DNA from 2 places in the Streptomyces sp. NPDC008238 genome. Region 2 is predicted to be linked to the other one. Evidence: riboswitches for the same ligand, from Rfam matches in the RefSeq annotation. Region 2 holds a riboswitch; the other holds the start of a gene.

What was found. Region 2 has a riboswitch for S-adenosylmethionine ahead of thrC (threonine synthase). Riboswitches for the same ligand answer to the same signal wherever they lie in the genome.
Region 1: linked by a shared signal. The riboswitch ahead of ACFZAU_RS23735 (aminotransferase class V-fold PLP-dependent enzyme) and the one ahead of thrC (threonine synthase) in region 2 are both predicted to bind S-adenosylmethionine.

Annotation. Positions count from the first base shown of each region.
Region 1 is NZ_JBIBGK010000012.1:7,072-11,870, reverse strand. It holds gene qcrB (cytochrome bc1 complex cytochrome b subunit) at 1-924, shown strand, start outside; gene trpD (anthranilate phosphoribosyltransferase) at 1,052-2,116, shown strand; SAM riboswitch class IV at 2,346-2,462, shown strand; gene ACFZAU_RS23735 (aminotransferase class V-fold PLP-dependent enzyme) at 2,615-3,988, shown strand; gene ACFZAU_RS23730 (Lrp/AsnC family transcriptional regulator) at 4,016-4,297, opposite strand; gene ACFZAU_RS23725 (rhomboid family intramembrane serine protease) at 4,294-4,799, opposite strand, start outside.
Region 2 is NZ_JBIBGK010000003.1:694,827-699,625, forward strand. It holds gene ACFZAU_RS12070 (alpha,alpha-trehalose-phosphate synthase (UDP-forming)) at 1-66, opposite strand, end outside; gene ACFZAU_RS12075 (glucosyl-3-phosphoglycerate synthase) at 171-1,142, opposite strand; SAM riboswitch class I at 1,300-1,427, shown strand; gene thrC (threonine synthase) at 1,446-2,738, shown strand; gene ACFZAU_RS12085 (MoaD/ThiS family protein) at 2,783-3,061, shown strand; gene ACFZAU_RS12090 (cold-shock protein) at 3,485-3,691, shown strand; gene groL (chaperonin GroEL) at 4,052-4,799, shown strand, end outside.

The sequences.
Region 1 (4,799 bases), on a different contig from region 2:
TTCTACCACAAGCACACGCAGTTCGCCGGAGCCGGCAAGACCGAGAAGAACGTCGTCGGCATGCCGTTCTTCCCGGTCTACACGGCCAAGGCGGGCGGCTTCTTCTTCATCGTCTTCGGTGTCATCGCGGCCATGTCCGCGCTGGTCTCCGTGAACCCGGTGTGGGCGTACGGCCCCTACCGGCCGGACCAGGTGTCGACCGACGCCCAGCCCGACTGGTACATGGGCTTCTCCGAGGGCCTGATCCGCATCATGCCGGGCTGGGAGATCAACTTCGCGGGCCACACGCTCGTCCTGGGCGTGTTCATCCCGCTGGTGATCTTCCCGCTGGTCCTGGGCTTCATGGGCGTCTACCCGTTCCTGGAGTCCTGGGTCACCGGTGACAAGCGCGAGCACCACCTGCTCGACCGTCCGCGCAACCGGCCGGTCCGCACGGGCATCGGCGCGGCCTGGATCAGCCTCTACCTGATCCTGCTCGTCGGTGGTGGCAACGACCTCTTCGCGACCCGCTTCCACCTGTCGATCAACGCGATCACCTGGGTGGTCCGGATCTCGTTCTTCGTGCTGCCGGTGCTGGTCTTCTTCGTCACCAAGCGGATCTGCCTGGGTCTGCAGCGGCGCGACCGCGACAAGGTGCTGCACGGTCGCGAGACCGGCATCATCAAGCGGCTCCCGCACGGTGAGTTCATCGAGATCCACGAGCCGCTGGAGCAGGGCTCGCTGTTCAAGCTCACCGCGCACGAGCAGCCCAAGCCGCTCGACGTCGGCCCCGAGGTCGACGAGAACGGCGTGGAGAAGAAGGTCGGCCGCACCGCGAAGCTGCGCGCCAGGCTGTCCCGCGGCTACTACGGCGAGGGAACGCAGATCGACAAGCCCACCGTCGAGGAGTACGAGGAGATCACGAGCGGCCACGGTCACCACTGATCACTGAAGCTGTGCCACCGGGCAGGGTCCCGTCCATCCGATGGACGGGGCCCTTTCCCGTTCCCCCGCGCCGATAGGCTGGGGCCCGAAGACTTCCCGCCGCACGTCAGACCCCGTGGAGTGGACCATGAGCGTTGTGAACCCCGCCGGAGGCGCATCAGTGGCGGGCGGCTCCTGGCCCGACGTCCTGGGCGCACTGCTGAACGGCAGGGACCTCACGGCCGCGGAGGCGGCCTGGGCGATGGACCGGATCATGAGCGGCGAGGCCTCGGACGCCCAGGTCGCCGGCTTCATGGTGGCCCTGCGGGCCAAGGGCGAGACCGTCGAGGAGGTCACCGGCCTCGTCGAGTCGATGTACGCGCACGCGGAGCCGCTGGAGATCCCCGGCCCCGCCGTGGACATCGTCGGCACCGGCGGCGACCGGGCCAGGACGGTGAACATCTCCACGATGTCCGCCATCGTCATCGCGGGCACGGGCGCCAAGGTCGTCAAGCACGGCAACCGCGCGGCCAGCAGCGCCAGCGGGGCCTCCGACGTCCTGGAGAAGCTGGGCATCAACCTCGACCTGCCCGCGGCCCGGGTGGCGGCGGTCGCCGAGGAGACCGGGATCACCTTCTGCTTCGCGGCGAAGTTCCACCCCGCGATGCGGTTCGCCGCCCCGGCCCGCCGCGACCTCGGCGTCCCCACCTCGTTCAACATCCTCGGCCCGCTGACCAACCCGGCCCGGGTGGGGGCCTCCGCCGTAGGGTGCTTCGACACCCGGATGGCCGGCCTGATCGCGGGCGTCCTGGCCCGCCGCGGCTCCTCCGCGCTGGTCTTCCGGGGCGACGACGGGCTGGACGAGCTGACGGTCACGGCCACCTCCCAGGTGTGGGTGGTGCGCGACGGGAAGGTCGAGCAGGAGTCCTTCGACCCGCGCGACGTCGGCATCGAGCTGGTGCCGATCGAGGCGCTGCGGGGCGCGGACGCCGCCTACAACGCCGACGTCGCCCGGCGGTTGATGGCCGGCGAGACCGGCCCGGTCCGCGACGCGGTGCTGCTCAACTCGGCCGCCGCGCTGGTCGCACTGGAGGGCGCGGGCGGTGGGCTGACCGACGGGATCGCGGCCGGGATCGCCCGGGCGGCCGAGTCGATCGACTCGGGCGCGGCCGCCCGCACCCTGGAGCGCTGGGCCGCGGCCACGCACGCGTAGGGCAGGCGTACGGGAACGACCGTGGAGGGCCGGGGCGGTTGCCCCGGCCCTCCGTGGCGTTCGCGGCAGGGCGGACGGCCCGGGACGGGGCCCGGGGCCGGGGCGGTTGCCCCGGCCCTCCGTGGCGTTCGCGGCAGGGCGGACGGCCCGGGACGGGGCCCGGGGCCGGCCCGTCCGGGATGCGGACCGCGGCTTGCGGCGTCACACCCGTGTGGCATGATGCTGCGCAGGTCACGAGTGACAGCGAAACGGCCCCGGCCCGCTGTCCGGCAACCCTCCTTCCGTGGCGGGGTGCCCCGGGTGATGACCAGGCCGTAGGCAGCGAGGTCTGCGGCAAGCGCGGTCAGAGGAGTTCCTCCATGAGCAAGCGAATGCGCTAGGGCCTTCGGGGCCCCCTGTCGCGTACCCACCCTCCCCGGGCGTCCGCCCGTCGTGCCGAGGGTTTTCCCGTCATCACTGACGTTCCTTCACTCCCGCCTGCTCCCAGGAGACTTCGCCATGTCGCCGCGCCCTGCCCTGCCCTCCACCGTCCACACCCCGCTGCCCGTGCTGGGGCGTGAGGTCCTCGTGCCGCTGGTGACCGGGGGCGAGGTCGGCTACGCCGCCCTCGACTACGCGGCCAGCGCGCCCGCGCTGCAGCGGGTCTGGGACGACGTGGCGGCCTACGCGCCCTACTACGGCAGCGTGCACCGGGGGGCCGGCTACCTCTCCCAGCTGTCGACGGACCTGTTCGAGCAGAGCCGGGCCACGGTCGCGGAGTTCCTCGGCTGTCGCCCCGGCGACCAGGTGGTCTTCACCCGCTCCACCACCGACTCGCTGAACCTGCTGGCCGCCGTCCTGCCCGCCGGCACCGGCGTCCTCGTCTTCGAGACCGAGCACCACGCCTCCCTGCTGCCGTGGCGGGACGCCGACGTGACCTACCTCGACGCCCCCCGCACACCGGCCGAGGCGGTGGCGACGCTGGAGCGGGCCCTGGCCGCCCGGGTGGCGGACGGACCGGCGCTGGTCTGCGTGACCGGGGCCTCCAACGTGACCGGCGAGCTGTGGCCGGTGCGGGAACTGGCCGCGGCGGCCCACGCCCACGGCGCCCGGATCGTGCTGGACGCGGCGCAGCTCGCCCCGCACCACCCGGTCGACATCGCGGAACTCGACGTGGACTGGGTGGCCTTCTCCGGGCACAAGCTGTACGCGCCGTTCGGCTCCGGGGTGCTCGCCGGCCGCGCCGACTGGCTGTGCGCGGCCGAGCCCTACCTGGCCGGCGGCGGCGCCTCGCGTCGGGTGGCCCGCGGCGCGGACGGCGGGGTGGACGTCGACTGGCACACCACGGCCGCCCGGCACGAGGCCGGCTCGCCCAACGTCATCGGCGCCTACGCGATCGCCTCGGCCTGCCGCACGTTGACGGAGGCCGGCTTCGGCCGGCTGGTCGAGCGGGAGCAGGCGCTGGTGGCCCGGGTGCGGGCCGGACTGGCGGAGGTGCCCGAGGTGAGGGTGCTCTCGCTCTTCGGCGACGACGCCCCCCGGGTCGGCGTCATCTCCTTCGTCGTCGAGGGCTGGAACAGCTCCCACTTCGCGGCGGCGCTCTCCGCCGAGTACGGGATCGGCGTCCGCGACGGCCTCTTCTGCGCGCACCCGCTGGTGCGCACCCTGCTCGGGGGCAGCGAGCAGGAGCCGGGTGAGTGCGGGGCCCCCGAGGCCGCCCTGGACGGGGCCGGCCCCGCGCTCAACGCGATCCGGGTGTCCTTCGGCGCGGGCACCCCGGACGAGCACGTGGAGCGCTTCGTCGACGCGGTGCGGGAGCTCGTGGCGGAGGGCGCCAAGTGGCGCTACCGCACCGAGGACGGCCGCTGCGTGCCGGACCGCGGCCAGGCGTAGCGGCAGGTCCCGGGCGTCCCGGGCGTCCTAGGCGTCCAGGCCGATGGCGAAGGCCGCCTCGAGGTCGTGCTGGGAGTAGGTGCGGAACGCCACGTGCGTGTCCGTGGCCTCGACGCCGGGGATCTTGCTGATCCGGCCCGGGATGACGTCCGCGAGCTCGTCGTGCCGGGCCACCCGCACCATGGCGACCAGGTCGTACGTCCCCGTGACGGAGTAGACCTCGCTGACGCTGTCGAGCGAAGCGATGGACTCCGCGATCTCGGGGATACGGTCGACGCTGGTCTTGATGAGCACGATCGCGGTGATCACGGCTGTAGGTCTCCTTGGGTCGCCCTGGCTGCGGGCTCCAGCTTAGGCGTTGTCCGATAGCACACCCACGCGCACAGGAAGCCGAAGACGAAGCCGGTGATGTGGGCGAGGTAGGCCGTGCCGGGACCCGTCTGCTGGATCTCGCCGGCCAGCCACTGCAGCACGAACCAGAAGATCAGCACCATCCAGGCGGGGAAGCGCAGCGGCAGGAAGAAGAGGAAGGGGAAGACGCTGGTCACCCGGGCCTTGGGGTAGAGGTAGAGGTACGCGCCGAGCACCCCGGAGATCGCCCCGGACGCGCCGACCAGGGTCTGGGTGGAGGAGGTGTGCCCGAGCGCGTAGCCGTACGTCGCGATGTAGCCCGAGGCGAGGTAGAAGAGCAGGAAGCGGAAGCGGCCCATGCGGTACTCGACGTTGTCGCCGAAGACCCACAGGAAGAGCATGTTGCCGAGCAGGTGGACCCAACTGCCGTGCACGAACATCGCGGTGAGCACCGAGACGG
Region 2 (4,799 bases):
GAGGCTGTACGACACGGGGCCGCGGTTGGACGCGACCAGAACGCGCGCGGCATGCGAAGCGACCATGCGGCCAGCCTAGCCACGCATCCCCGACCGCAAACGTACGAGCTAGCCCAGCCGGGGGTTTCCGGCCTCCCCCGGCCTCCGGCCGGGGCGCGCGGGCCGGGGGCCTACGCCACGGCGCGGCGGTGGGCGTACTCGGGGACCGAGCGCATCGGGGGGCGTTCCTCCGTCGCGACCTCGTGGACGTGCGGCTCGAAACCGCCGCCCGGCGCCCGGTCGAACTGGGTGAGGACGGGCCGCACGAGATGGCCGCGCGCCAGCCGGATCTGCGCGGTCCGGTAGATCGCCGCCGCCATGCGGCCCAGCGCCTGGCCGTCCTGGTGGCGGTGGTGCCGGACGCCCACGTCGACCTGGGCGAGCGCGTCGAGCCCGACCGTGTTGAGCGCGTCCACCAGCAGCCCCAGCTCCACCCCGTACCCCACGGGGAACGGCAGCCGCTCCAGCAGCGAGCGCCGCGCCGCGTACTCGCCGCCGAGGGGCTGGACGAACCCCGCCAGCTGCGGCCAGTGCAGGTTGAGCAGCGGCCGCGCGACCAGCTCCGTCACCCGGCCCCCGCCGGCCGGCAGGACCGTGCCCCCGGTCTCCAGCGGCCGGTCGTACATCGCCTTGACCAGCTGCAGGTCCGGGTCCGTGAGCAGCGGCCCGACGATCCCCGACACGAACCGTGCGTCGAACTCCCGCAGGTCGGAGTCGACGAAGCAGACGATCTCCCCGCGCGTCACGAGCAGCGAGCGCCACAGCACCTCGCCCTTGCCGGGCAGTGCGGGCAGCCGGGGGAGCACCTCGTCCCGGTGGACGACGACCGCGCCCGCGGCGGCCGCGACCTCGGCCGTGCGGTCGGTGGAACCGGAGTCCAGCACGACGAGTTCGTCGACCAGCGGGACCGCCTCGCTCATCAGCTCGCGGCGGATCGTCCCGACGATCGCCCCGACCGTGGCCTCCTCGTCGAGGGCGGGCAGCACCACGCTGACCGTGCCGCGCGCACCGGCCGCGCGCTTGGCGGCGAGCAGTTGCGGCAGTGGCCTGTGGTCCGCCGTCCAGGACCGCCGCCGCAGCCAGCGGGCCACCTCGTCGAGCACTGGATCGCTCCGTTTCTGCCCGTCTCGAAGGACGGACGGCCTATGACCAGGTTCGAGGTCGTCGGTTACAGTCTTGAACACGAGGCATGACCATCGTATGTCCACGGTGATCGCGCCCCGTCTTACAAATGCCCGGGCCCTGCGCCCGGCGCCATACCGCTCATCCAGAGGGGCAGAGGGAACGGCCCGTTGAAGCCCCGGCAACCCTCCCGCCGACCGCGAGGTCCAGGTGGGGAAGGTGCCAATTCCGTCTCGCGGCGAAATGCGCCGCGAGGAAGATGAGGAGAAAGGGCCTCGCCTGACATGGCTGCGCAGACTGCTGTCACCGACGTCGCGTCCACGGATTCCCCCTTCGGCCCCGCGTCCGCGCTCTCCTGCCGCGAGTGCGGCGAGCGCTTCCCGCTGGCCCCCCTCTTCGCCTGCGAGGTCTGTTTCGGGCCGCTCGAAGTGGCGTACGACCTCCCGAGCGGCGACCCCGAGACCCTCCGCAAGCGGATCGAGTCCGGGCCGAACAACATCTGGCGCTACGCGCCGCTGCTGCCCGTCCCCGCGGACGTGGCCGCCAAGCCCAACCTCAACCCGGGCTTCACCAAGCTGGTCAAGGCCGACAACCTCGCCCGCGAACTGGGCGTCACCGGCGGCCTGTACGTCAAGGACGACTCCGGCAACCCGACGCACTCCTTCAAGGACCGGGTCGTCGCCATCGCCCTGGAGGCCGCCCGCACCTTCGGCCTCACCACGCTGTCCTGCTCCTCCACCGGCAACCTGGCCGGCGCCGTGGGCGCCGCGGCCGCCCGGGCCGGCTTCCGCTCCTGCGTGTTCATCCCGCACGACCTGGAGGAGGGCAAGGTCGTCATGGCCGCGGTCTACGGCGGCGAGCTGGTCGGCATCGAGGGCACGTACGACGACGTCAACCGCTTCTGCAGCGAGCTGATCGGCGACCCGATCGGCGAGGGCTGGGGCTTCGTCAACGTCAACCTGCGCCCCTACTACGGCGAGGGCTCCAAGACGCTCGCGTACGAGATCTGCGAGCAGCTGGGCTGGCGCCTGCCGGACAACATCGTCATCCCGATCGCCTCGGGCTCCCAGCTGACGAAGATCGACAAGGGGCTCCAGGAGCTGATCAGGCTCGGCCTGGTCGAGGACAAGCCGTACCGCATCTACGGCGCCCAGGCGGAGGGGTGCTCCCCGGTGTCCACCGCCTACAAGGCCGGGCAGGACGTCGTGCGCCCGCAGAAGCCGAACACCATCGCCAAGTCGCTCGCCATCGGCAACCCGGCGGACGGCCCCTACGTGCTGGACATCGCCCGGCGCACCGGCGGCGCGGTGGAGGACGTCACCGACGAGCAGATCGTGGACGCCATCAAGCTGCTCGCCCGGACCGAGGGCATCTTCGCCGAGACGGCCGGCGGCGTGACCGTCGGCGTGCTGCGCAAGCTCATCGAGACCGGGCAGCTCGACCCGGCCGGGGAGACCGTCGTCCTCAACACCGGCGACGGCCTCAAGACGCTGGACGCCGTCGCCCCGACCTCCCGCCCCACGGCCACCATCCGCCCGAGCCTCGACGCGTTCCGCGCCGCCGGCCTGGCCGGCTGACCCCACCGCACCGGCTGACCCAGACTGAAGGTGAACCCCGCATCATGAGCGCTACCGTCCGCATCCCCACCATCCTCCGCACCTACACCGGCGGCCTGGCCGAGGTCCCGGCCGAGGGCGGCACCCTGGCCCAGGTCATCGACTCCCTGGAGCGGAACCACCCCGGCATCTCCGCGCGGGTCCTGGACGACACGGGCAAGCTGCGCCGTTTCGTGAACGTCTACGTGAACGACGACGACGTCCGTTTCTCCGAGGGGCTGCAGACCTCGGTGGGCGAGGGCGCGTCCGTCTCGATCATCCCGGCGGTGGCCGGAGGCTGCTGAGCCGCACGGCCCGCGGGCGACAGGGGTGCCGGGTACCTCCCGGCACCCCTGTGTGCGTGAGGGGTAGTTGAAGGCCTGTACAGTTGCCCTGAGCAGGTCGCAACTCCCTGCAACGCTCTGCGCAACCCCCCTTCCCAGGGCGGTCTTGTCGACGATTTATCGCCAAATTCACGTGGCGTTTGTCGTGTTGGCCCCCTATGTCCGGTCCGAGTTGCCCCGGATTGTTCGCCGAACAGGCTCTTCTTCCGATTCCGTGTGCCCGGAATTCTCGTCCGATTGACCTGTTGCAGACAGCGTCCGGGCAGATACATTCAGCCGCGGTCGACGCGTTCCGGCGCACGCCCCCTTGGCTGTAGGGGGTGAGGTCTGACCCGGGTCCGCGAGGTGCGGGTCTGCGAAGGGCCAGCAATAGGGGAGTTAGGAATGGCTCAGGGCACCGTCAAGTGGTTCAACGCGGAGAAGGGCTACGGCTTCATCGCGGTCGACGGTGGTGCGGACGTCTTCGTGCACTACAGCGCGATCCAGATGGACGGCTACCGCACCCTCGAGGAAGGTCAGCGGGTCGAGTTCGAGATCTCGCAGGGCCAGAAGGGGCCGCAGGCGGACATGGTCCGTCTCGCAGCCGGCTGACGCGCCGCGCATCGGCCACGGAGCACTTTCGCGTACGGCCGCTCAAACGTACGCGTCGAGGCCCGCCCCGCACAGGGGCGGGCCTTCGTGCTGTCCGGGGGCCCGCGGACCGGGACCTGCGGGTTGTCCACGGCACCGGCCAAGCGGCTTGCACTCTCCTAGGGCGAGTGCTAATCATTGGCGTTAGCACTCTGACGTTGAGAGTGACAAAGGACCGAGTGGGTGAGGCCCGCTCGAACGCCGGAAAGGAACCGGCGGGAGGGCAGGCCGTCCGTCGCGGGCGCCGGCGCGGTCCTGGAGTAATCCTTCCCCGCAGCCGTGCGCCGCGGGGGGACCCCAAGTCCGGGAGGACCACTTCACATGGCCAAGATCATCGCGTTCGACGAGGAGGCACGGCGCGGTCTCGAGCGCGGGATGAACCAGCTCGCCGACGCCGTCAAGGTCACCCTCGGCCCCAAGGGCCGCAACGTCGTCCTCGAGAAGAAGTGGGGCGCCCCCACGATCACCAACGATGGTGTGTCCATCGCCAAGGAGATCGAGCTCGAGGACCCGTACGAGAAGATCGGCGCGGAGCTGGTCAAGGAGGTCGCGAAGAAGACGGACGACGTCGCCGGTGACGGCACGACGACCGCGACCGTCCTCGCCCAGGCGCTGGTCCGCGAGGGCCTGCGCAACGTCGCCGCCGGCGCCAACCCGATGGCGCTGAAGCGTGGCATCGAGAAGGCCGTCGAGGCCGTCTCCGCCGCCCTGCTCGAGCAGGCGAAGGACGTGGAGACCAAGGAGCAGATCGCCTCCACCGCCTCCATCTCCGCCGCCGACCCGCAGATCGGCGAGCTCATCGCCGAGGCGATGGACAAGGTCGGCAAGGAAGGCGTCATCACCGTCGAGGAGTCCCAGACCTTCGGTCTGGAGCTGGAACTCACCGAGGGCATGCGCTTCGACAAGGGCTACATCTCGGCGTACTTCGCCACCGACCTGGAGCGTATGGAGACGTCCTTCGACGACCCGTACATCCTGATCGTCAACTCCAAGATCTCCGCGGTCAAGGACCTGCTCCCGCTGCTGGAGAAGGTCATGCAGTCCGGCAAGCCGCTGCTGATCATCGCCG